3 regions of the Allobosea sp. LjRoot9 genome follow, and region 3 is predicted to be linked to each of the others. Evidence: predicted binding sites of a transcription regulator. Region 3 holds the regulator's gene; each other region holds the start of a gene.
The links. Region 3 encodes PhoB, which activates phosphate uptake and scavenging genes when phosphate is short. Its sites were predicted from a motif close to TGTCATNNANCTGTCAT; they were not measured.
Positions count from the first base shown of each region.

Region 1: a site for PhoB is predicted at 1,919-1,935, ahead of ACSQ3P_RS01915 (alpha-D-ribose 1-methylphosphonate 5-triphosphate diphosphatase). Genes of this name have one in related genera too.
Region 2: a site for PhoB is predicted at 1,039-1,055, ahead of ACSQ3P_RS06715 (RNA degradosome polyphosphate kinase). Genes of this name have one in related genera too.

Region 1 is NZ_CAXUPC020000001.1:390,334-393,604, forward strand. Features, by position in the region: gene ACSQ3P_RS01900 (TRAP transporter large permease) at 1-472, shown strand, start outside; gene ACSQ3P_RS01905 (TRAP transporter substrate-binding protein) at 472-1,458, shown strand; gene ACSQ3P_RS01910 (SelT/SelW/SelH family protein) at 1,474-1,767, opposite strand; gene ACSQ3P_RS01915 (alpha-D-ribose 1-methylphosphonate 5-triphosphate diphosphatase) at 2,012-3,154, shown strand; gene ACSQ3P_RS01920 (ArsR/SmtB family transcription factor) at 3,260-3,271, shown strand, end outside.
Region 2 is NZ_CAXUPC020000001.1:1,440,577-1,443,847, reverse strand. Features, by position in the region: gene ACSQ3P_RS06725 (hypothetical protein) at 1-104, opposite strand, end outside; gene ACSQ3P_RS06720 (TetR/AcrR family transcriptional regulator) at 399-1,001, shown strand; gene ACSQ3P_RS06715 (RNA degradosome polyphosphate kinase) at 1,151-3,271, shown strand, end outside.
Region 3 is NZ_CAXUPC020000002.1:700,113-703,383, forward strand. Features, by position in the region: gene ACSQ3P_RS11950 (M20 aminoacylase family protein) at 1-1,144, opposite strand, end outside; gene phoB (phosphate regulon transcriptional regulator PhoB) at 1,468-2,166, opposite strand; gene phoU (phosphate signaling complex protein PhoU) at 2,323-3,042, opposite strand; gene pstB (phosphate ABC transporter ATP-binding protein PstB) at 3,082-3,271, opposite strand, start outside.

The sequences.
Region 1 (3,271 bases), on a different contig from region 3:
GACGGAAGCGGCGGCCGTGGGCATGCTGATCGGGGCGTCGGCGCCCTTCGCCTTCCTGCTCGCGGTCGACCGGGTCTCCGACCAGATGGCGGGGCTGGTGACCGCACTTGGCGGTGGACCCTATGCGGTGATGCTGCTCGCCAATCTCGTCCTGCTGGTGGCCGGGCTCTTCCTCGATATCGGCGCGGCGATCCTGCTGCTGGCGCCGCTGCTCCTGCCCGTTGCGATCTCGGCCGGGCTCGATCCGATCCAGTTCGGCGTCATCCTGGTGGTCAACTTGATGATCCATGGCCTGACCCCGCCATTGGGCATTCTGGTCTATGTCGTCAGCGGCATCACCCGGGTTCCGGCAGGCGCCGTCTTCCGGGCCGTTCTGCCATTGCTGGCGACGCTTCTGGTCGCGCTTGCGGTATTGTGCCTGGGGGCGGCCGCCTGGCCCTCGCTTCCACCATCCTTCAAGGAGTTGTTCTGATGTCGCCGACCCGCCGCGAGATCACGGCCGGCCTGTTGGCCGTGCCCGCGCTGCTCTCCAGCCGTACGGCCCATGCCGCCGGCCGGCCCGTGACGGTCGCCTCGCTCTTCGGCGAGGACAAGCCCGAGACCAGGGTCTGGCGCAAGATCGCCGAGATTCTGAACCGGACCGCGCCCGGCCGTTTCGATCTGCGTATCGTCGGCAATGCCGCGCTGGGCGGCGAGAAGGAGGTCGCCGAGGGTGTCCGGCTGGGTTCGGTCCAAGCCTCGCTCTCGACGATCTCGGCCTTGTCGGGCTGGGTTCCCGATAGCCAGATCCTCGATCTGCCCTTCCTGTTCCGCGACCGGGGCCATCTCAAACGCGTGCTGGCGGGACCGCTTGGCGACGAGCTCAAGGGCAAGTTCGAGCGCCAAGGCTTCGTCGTGCTCGGCTTCATCAATTACGGCGCGCGCCATCTCCTGGCCAAGGAGCCGATCACCACGCCCGCAGGCATCAAGGGCAAGCGCATCCGCGTGATCCAGAGTCCGTTGCACACGGAACTCTGGTCAGGGCTCGGCGCCTATCCGACGCCGATCCCGATCCCTGAGACCTATAACGCGCTGAAGACCGGCGTGGTTGATGCGATGGACCTGACCAAGTCGGCCTATGTCGGCTTCAAGCTGCACGAGGTCGTGCCCTATCTGATCGAGACCGGCCATATCTGGGCCTCGGGCGTGATCTATGTCTCGGCGGCGTTCTGGAAGGGGCTTTCAGCCGAAGACAAGGCGGCACTGTCGGCCGCTGCCGCCGAGGGGGCTGGCTATTTCGACGAGTTGATCGTCGCTGACGAGGAGGCCTCGATGGCGAAGGCCGCGGCGGAAGGCGGCAAGGTCGTGCAGCCGCAGGACTGGCCGGCCTGGGAGGAGGGCGCGCGCAAGGTCTGGACCTCGTTTGCGCCCAAGCTCGGCGGCATCGACAAGATCGAGGCGGTGGCGAAGAGCCCGTGAACCTTGATTGGGCTGCTAATGTGCAGCCCGGTCGAGATGGCCGAGGTCGCGGCTGGGGTCGAGCCGGTCGCGGACGCGCTGCTTCAGCGCCTTGACGTCGGGAAAGCCGTCATCGGCGACGCGGTCCCAGATCAGCATGTCGTCGTAATGGATCTGGAAGCTGCCGCCGCTGCCCGGCCGCAAGGCGACCTCGCCGAGATCGGGGCCGAAGGTGTGAAGCAGCTCCTGCGCCATCCAGGCCGAGCGCAGCAGCCAGTTGCACTGCGTGCAGTAGGTGATGGCGATGCGCGGCGGTTTCACGTCACTCATTGGCTTTCGCTCCGTAGCGGTCTGGCGGTGAACCGTTCAGCCGACCGGGGCGCGCGGTTCTTGCGCAAGCCTCTCGCCGACACAAGCCTCTTGCCGGCATATGAGGCGCGGGGCAAGCGGTGATCGTGCCATCCTGCCGGCCGAGTCTCGTTGTCATCGCATCGTCATCCGTCACTTTCATTCGCAGGTGTTTGCATTCGCGGGGTGTTCGCGCCGATTCGCGGCGCTGGCCGAGAGGAATGAGATGTCGATTGTCATCGCGGGCGGCACGGCGCTGCTGGAGGAGCTGGTCGAGGCCGATATCGTCGTCGCGGGCGGCAGGATCGCGGAGCCGGGCGCGCCTGCTCCCGCCGGTGCTCTACGGCTCGACGCTTCCGGCCTGCTCGTGCTGCCGGGCATCGTCGATTGCCATGGCGACGCCTTCGAGCGCCACATCATGCCGCGTCCCGGCGTCTCCTTCGATATCGATCTCGCCTTGCGCGACGCCGATCGCGCCATGCTGGCGAGCGGCATCACGACCGCTTTCCATGGTGTGACCTGGTCCTGGGAACCGGGCCTGCGCGGCGCCGACAATGCGCGCTCGCTGATCGAGGCGATGGCGCGCCTCGCCCCCGAGCTCGGCGCGGACACGCGTTTCCATCTGCGCCACGAGACCTTCAATCTCGACGCCGAAGCCGAGATTCTCGACTGGCTCGCCAAGGGCCGGGTCGGCGTGCTCGCCTTCAATGACCATACCGAGGGCTTGATGAAGGAGGGTGTCCGTCCGGCCAAGGTCGCCAAGATGGTCGAGCGTACCGGGCTGGCTTCGGCCGATTTCATGACGTTGGCCGAGGCGGTCTATTCCCGCCGCGACGAGGTCGCGGGCTCGGTTTCGCGGCTGGCGCAGGCGGCGCTCGAGGCTGGCGTGCCGGCCTTGTCGCATGACGACATGACGCCGCAGATGCGGGCCTGGTATCGCTCGCTCGGCGTACGCGTCGCCGAATTCCCGATCGATGTGGCGACGGCGCGAGAGGCTGCCGCCCATGGCGAGGCGATTGTGTTCGGCGCGCCCAATGTCGTGCGCGGCGGCTCGCATCTGGGCTGCCCCGGGGCAGAGGACATGGTGCGCCAAGGGCTCTGCACGATCCTGGCCTCGGACTACTACTATCCGGCGCTGGCGCTTGCCCCGTTCATCCTGGCTCGCAAGGGCGCGGCGGCGTTCACGGAAGCCTGGAAGCTCGTCTCGCAAGCGCCGGCGCAGGCGCTGGGACTACACGATCGCGGCGTGATCGCGCCCGGCAAGCGCGCCGATCTCATCCTGGTCGCGGAGGGGCCTCAGCCGCGCGTCGTCGCGACGATCGCCGGCGGCAGGCTAGTCTATCTAGCGGAGCAACGCATTCTGGCATGACGCGGCCGGTACCGCGGCCAGGGCTGCTCGCCGAGGAAATCTCATTATTCTATGATTCTAGAAATACGGATTGACGGCCTGTCGAGATTGGATCATCATGCTTGCATGAACACGCAA
Region 2 (3,271 bases), on a different contig from region 3:
AGCGCGCCCAAAACGAGCCCGGATGCGAGCAGCCCAAGGAGTGGCCAGCCTTCCAGCTGGCCTGCCGGAAATGATGGCTTCGGCTGGTTGCGTGCGATTGTCATGTCGGTGCCGTTTCGTGAGAGGCGTGCGTCGCTATGAGCGACGATTGCACCGGCGGCCACTGCAGGCAATAAATGTAATCGATGATTACATGATTGTGATGCGAGGACGCTTAGCCTGATTTGCAATGCGAAGAAGCTCGCGTTCAGCGCCTTCGGAACGGGTTTCCTCCTTTGCTGGCAGGTTTCCTCCTTTGCCGGAACGTGCACTAGCTTCGATCCATGAGCACTGTGAAACCGACTCGGACCGGAGACCGCGAGGCGGGCGAGGGCAGTCCGGCCTATCATCACGGCAATTTGCGCGAGGAGCTCGTCGAGCAGGCGCTCAAGCTGGCTGAGGAGGGGGGCCTCTCTGCGGTGAGTGTCCGGGCGGCGGCGCGATTGGCCGGGGTCTCGCCGGCAGCTCCGTTCCGCCACTTCCCGGACAAGATGACGCTGATGACGGCGGTGGCCGAGGAGGCGATGCGGCGCTTCAGGGCCGAGATCGTGCTGGCGCTGGCGCAGGAGGTGGATGATGATCCGATGCTGCGCATACGCGCCATCGGGCGGGCTTATCTCGATTGGGCCAGACGCAATCCGACCCATTTCGAAATCATCTCGTCACGGCGCTCGATCGATTTCGACGGATCGCCGTCGCTGGGCCGGGAGAACGCCGAAATCCAGGCTCAGATCGAAGCCCTGTTGCAGGAGGCGGCGCAACGCGGGCTTCTGCGTTGCAAGGACCGGCACCTGATCCAGATCGCGGCGCGTGCGTTGGTGTATGGTCTGGCGCGCATGCTGGTCGATGGCCATTTCCCGAGTTGGCAGGTCGCGGATGCGGACATCGAAGGAACCATGGCCAAAGTGCTCGATCTGTTCGTGGACGGGCTGGTCAAGGAGCGGTCGCGTCCCGAACCGTGATCCGGCAGGTGCGATGGACATGAAGGCCGGGATCGAATGTCATCGAAGCGTCACGCTAGGGTGGCTTCAAGAGCGGACGGGATCGAAGCGGCGGAACTGACGCGGCGAGACTAACGCGGCACGCGGCGGCGGAGGCAAAAGCGAAGCAGATGAACGCGCAAACGGCAGAAATCATGGACCTCGACATCCCCGCCATTGACGCCCTCGGCGCTGATACCCCGCTGCGGCAATCGCCCGCCCGCTTCATGAACCGCGAGCTGTCCTGGCTGCAGTTCAACCGCCGCGTCATGGAAGAGGCCTCGAACCGCAATCACCCCCTGCTGGAGCAGCTGCGCTTCCTCTCGATCTCGGCCGCCAACCTCGATGAATTTTTCATGGTCCGCGTCTCGGGCCTGCGTGAACAGCTCAAGGCCGGCGTGGTCACGCGCAGCCAAGACGGCCTGACGCCGGCCGAGCAGCTTGCAGAACTGGGCAAGGCGGTCTCGGCGCTGACGGACGACCAGCAGGCGCGCTGGGTCGAGCTGAAGCGCGACCTGCATGAGAACAAGATTCACCTGCTCGGGCCGAGCGAGGTCGGCAGGCCGGAGCGGGTCTGGCTGGAGGATTATTTCCTCCACTACATCTTTCCGGTGCTGACGCCGCTGGCGATCGACCCGGCGCACCCGTTCCCCTTCATCCCCAATCTCGGCTTCACGCTGGCGCTGGCACTGGAGAGAATCAGCGACGGGCGCCAGCTCGATGCGCTGATCCGCGTGCCGATCAAGATGGACCGCTTCATCGAATTGCCGGATCTGGGGCGCGAAGGCCTGCACCGCTTCATCACGCTGGAGGATGCGGTCTCGCTCTTCATCGGCAAGCTCTTCCCGGGTTATGACGTCAAGGGCACCGGCTCGTTCCGCGTCATCCGCGACACCGATCTCGACATCGAGGAGGAGGCCGAGGATCTGGTGCGCGTCTTCGAGACGATGCTGAAGCTGCGTCGGCGCGGCGTCGTCATTCGGCTCGAGGTTTCGACCGGCATGCCGGCGCATCTGCGCAAGCTGATCGTGCGCGAGCTCAAGGTCGACGCCGACGAGATCGTCGATGTCGCCGGCATGATCGGCCTCAACGAACTCTCGCAGCTCGTCGGCGTCGACCGCTCCGATCTCAAGTTCAAGCCCTACAATGCCCGCTTCCCCGAGCGCATCCGCGAACATGCCGGCGACTGCTTCGCCGCGATCCGCCAGAAAGACCTGATCGTCCACCATCCCTATGAGAGCTTCGACGTCGTCGTGCAGTTCCTGCAGCAGGCGGCGCGCGATCCCAGCGTGGTCGCGATCAAGCAGACGCTCTATCGCACCTCGTCGAACTCCCCGATCGTGCATGCTCTGGCCGAAGCGGCGGAGGCCGGCAAATCAGTGACCGCCCTGGTCGAGCTCAAGGCGCGCTTCGACGAGGAGGCCAATATCCGCTGGGCCAAGGATCTGGAGCGCGCCGGCGTCCAGGTCGTTTACGGCTTCATCGAGCTCAAGACCCACGCCAAGCTGTCGATGGTGGTGCGCCGCGAGTCCGGCCAGCTCGTGACCTATTGCCATATCGCAACCGGCAACTACCACCCGATCACGGCGCGCATCTACACCGACGTATCCTTCTTCACCGCCGACCCGGTGATGTCGCAGGATGTCGCGCGCATCTTCAACTTCATCACCGGCTATGCCGAGCCGGCCGAGTTGGAGAAGATGTCGGTTTCGCCGGTGGGGCTGAAGCAGCGCCTGCTCTCCGACATCGCCGAGGAGGTCGCCCATGTGAAGGCCGGCCGCAAGGGCGCGATCTGGGGCAAGTGCAATTCGCTGGTCGATCCCGAGATCATCGACGCGCTCTATGATGCGAGCCAGGCCGGGGTCGAGATCGACTTCGTCGTGCGCGGTATCTGCTGCCTGAGGCCCGGCGTTCCCGGGCTGTCCGAGAACATCCGCGTCAAGTCGATCGTCGGCCGCTTCCTGGAGCACACCCGGGTCTACGCCTTCGGGGCAGGCCACGGCCTGCCTTCGGCCAAGGCCAAGCTCTATATCTCCTCGGCCGATCTGATGCCGCGCAATCTCGACCGTCGCGTCGAGGCGCTGACGCCGATTCTGAACGCCACGGTGCACCAGCAGTTGCTCGAACAGATCATGCAGGCCAATTTCCTCGACAATGAACAGAGCTGGACGATCTTGCCCGATGGCGGTTCGCAACGCATTGTCCCGGCGCCGGGCGACGAGTCGTTCAACGCCCATAAATATTTCATGACC
Region 3 (3,271 bases):
GAGCGAGAATATCGTCGTTGAAATCATAGAGCGGGGTGTGGAGCAGATTGCCTTTGCCCTCCGCCGCGGTGCCGTTGCCGATGCGGATGAAGGCTCCCGGCCGCTGCTCCAGCATGAAGGCGAAATCATCGGCGCCGGTGTTGAGCGGGATCTGCCTGTCCATCTTCTCCGCGCCGACGAGGTCGCTGGCGACCGCCGCCGCGAGCACCGTCTCGTCAGCGGTGTTGATCAAGGGCGGATAGCGGCGCTTGTAGACATAGTCGGCGCTGCAGCCCTGGATCGCCGCCACGCCCTCGGCGAGCACGCCCAGGCGCTGCTCCAGAATGTCGCGCACCGCGGCTGAGAAGCAGCGCGCCGTGCCGGTGACGACGACCTCAGCGGGAATGACATTGGGCGAGGAGAAAGCGCCGGCATTGATGTGGCCGACGCTCAGCACCGCCGGTTCGACGGCGGGAACATTGCGGGCGACGATCGCCTGGACGCCGAGGATGAAATTGGCCAGCGCGATCGTCGGGTCGGTCGCGGTATGGGCGCCGGAGCCACCATGGCCGCCAGTGCCGCGGAAGGTCACGACCCAGGTGTCGCTGGCGGCGAGCATCGGCCCTTGCCTGATGCCGAACTCCCCGGCGCGGCGGCCCGGCTGGTTGTGCATGCCGTAGACGGCATCGACCGGAAAGCGCTCGAACAGCCCCTGCTCGAGCATGACGCGGGCACCGCCCAACCCTTCCTCCGCCGGCTGGAAGATGAAATGGACCGTGCCGCCGAAATCCCGGTGCTCCGCCAGATAGCGCGCGGCACCGAGCAACATGGCGATATGTCCGTCATGCCCGCAGGCGTGCATCTTGCCGGGAATGGTCGAGCGATGCGGGATCTCGCTCTTCTCCTCGATGCGCAGCGCGTCCAGTTCGGAGCGAAGCGCGATGGCGCGCTGTCCGCCGCGCTCGCCCTTCAGCGTGCCGACCACCCCGGTCCCGGCCACCCCCTCATGAGTCTCGATGCCCCAGCCGCGCAGCGTCCGCGCCACCAGGGCCGCCGTCCTGACCTCCTCGAAGGCGATCTCGGGATGGGCATGAATGTCGCGCCGGATGGCGATGAGGTCGGCTTCGAAAGCCTTGATGGCGGGAAAAACGGGGCTGTCGAGCACGGTCTCGAATCCTGGCGGGCGTATGAGCGGCCAAGATTAGAGAGGAACCCTACCTGCAACAATCGACGGAGTCGCAGATCCCCGCTGCAATGGCAAAGCGGTCCGCATTCGCCGCCGTGGCAATCCCTAAGCTCCGTCATTCCGGGGCTTCGCCCTCGGGTCCGACCTTTGGTCGGCCCAAGGATAAACTCCGCGAAGAGCCCGGAACCCAGAACCGATGAGGGTTCCAAGAGGCGCTCGGACATCAGAGCTTCGGCAATGAGCAACAACGGTTCTGGGTTCCGGGCTCAGGCCTTCGGCCTGCCCCGGAATGACGCGCGCTCTTAGCCGCGCGCAAACGTCTCGTCGAAGGCGTAGCCCGCGCCGCGCACCGTACGCAGCGGGTCCTTGGCATCACCGGGCGTGATCGCCTTGCGCAGGCGGCCGACATGAACGTCGACCGTGCGCTCGTCGATATAGACGTCGCGACCCCAGACGGCGTCGAGGAGCTGTGCGCGGGAATAGACCCGGCCCGGCGCCTGCATCAGGAATTCGAGCAGGCGGAATTCGGTCGGGCCGAGATGCAATTCCGCGCCGGAGCGGCGGACGCGGCGCGTCGTGCGGTCGAGTTCGAGATCGCCGGCCGCTAGCAGCCCCGCGACATGGCCAGGCTTGGCCCTGCGCAAGAGCGCCTGGATGCGCGCGATCAGTTCAGGCAGCGAGAACGGCTTGACCACATAGTCGTCGGCGCCGGTGGCGAGGCCGCGCACGCGCTCGGTCTCCTCGCCGCGGGCGGTGAGCATGATGATCGGCACGCGCTCGGTGTCCCGGCGCGTGCGCAGGCGGCGGCAGAGCTCGATGCCCGACAAGCCCGGCAGCATCCAGTCGAGCAGGACGAGGTCGGGCGTGTGGTCGCGCAGATGCAGCTCGGCATCGTCGCCGCGTGCGACGCTGTCGACCTCGAAGCCCTCGGCTTCGAGGTTGTAGCGCAGGAGCAGGGTGAGCGGCTCCTCGTCCTCGACGATCAGGATGCGTGCGGGCATGTCTCAGTTCCGTTCCTGGCATTCAGCCGACACACACCGTCATGCTCGCCCTGGTGGCGAGCATCCACGTCTTGAACACAGGTCTCGACCAGCGAAGACGTGGATGGTCGGGACAAGCCCGACCATGACGGGAAAGCTGCCGGTGCGTTCATTCCATCAGCTCCCCGTCACCGCCTCGACATTGATGTCGGTGGTGTCGAGCTTCGGGCGGTTGAGATCGAGCGACTCGCCGGTGACGAGATAGTGGATCGTCTCGGCGATGTTGGTGGTGTGATCGCCGATGCGCTCGACATTCTTGGCGCAGAACAGGAGATGCGTGCAGAAGGTGATGTTGCGCGGGTCTTCCATCATATAGGTCAGCAATTCGCGGAAGAGCGAGGTGTAGAGCGCGTCGATCTCGTCGTCGCGGCGCCAGACCTCCATGGCCTTCTGCTCGTTGCTCGCGGCATAGGCGTCGAGCACGTCCTTGAGCTGGGCCTGGACGAGCCGGCTCATATGCTCGAGCCCGACCACGGCGCGATGCGGCGGCTGGAACTGGCCGGAGATCGCGACCGCGCGCTTGGCGATGTTCTTGGCGAGATCGCCGACGCGCTCGATGTCGGCGGCGATGCGGATCGCCGAGATCAGTTCACGCAGGTCGTTCGCCAGCGGCTGGCGCCGGGCGATGGTCAGGACCGCGCGCTCCTCGACATCGCGCTGGAGGTTGTCGAGGCGCTGGTCGGCGCTGATCACCTTCTGGGCGAGCGTGGTGTCGCGGCGCACCAGCGCCACGGTGGAATCGCCGAGCATGCGCTCGGACATGCCGCCCATCTCGGCGAGGCTGCGGCGCAGCGCCTCGAGTTCGGCGTCGTAGGAGCGGACGATATGTTCGGTCATCGCGGCGGATCCTCTGGAAGCGAAAACAGGGTTCGATAGTCAGCCGAAGCGGCCGGTGACGTAGTCCTGGGTCTGCTTCTTGTGCGGGTTCATGAAGATGGTGTTGGTCGGCGCGAACTCGATCACCTCGCCGAGATACATGAAGGCGGTGTACTGCGAGATGCGCGCCGCCTGCTGCATGTTGTGGGTGACGATGACGATGGTGAAATCGGTCTTGAGCTGCTCCAGC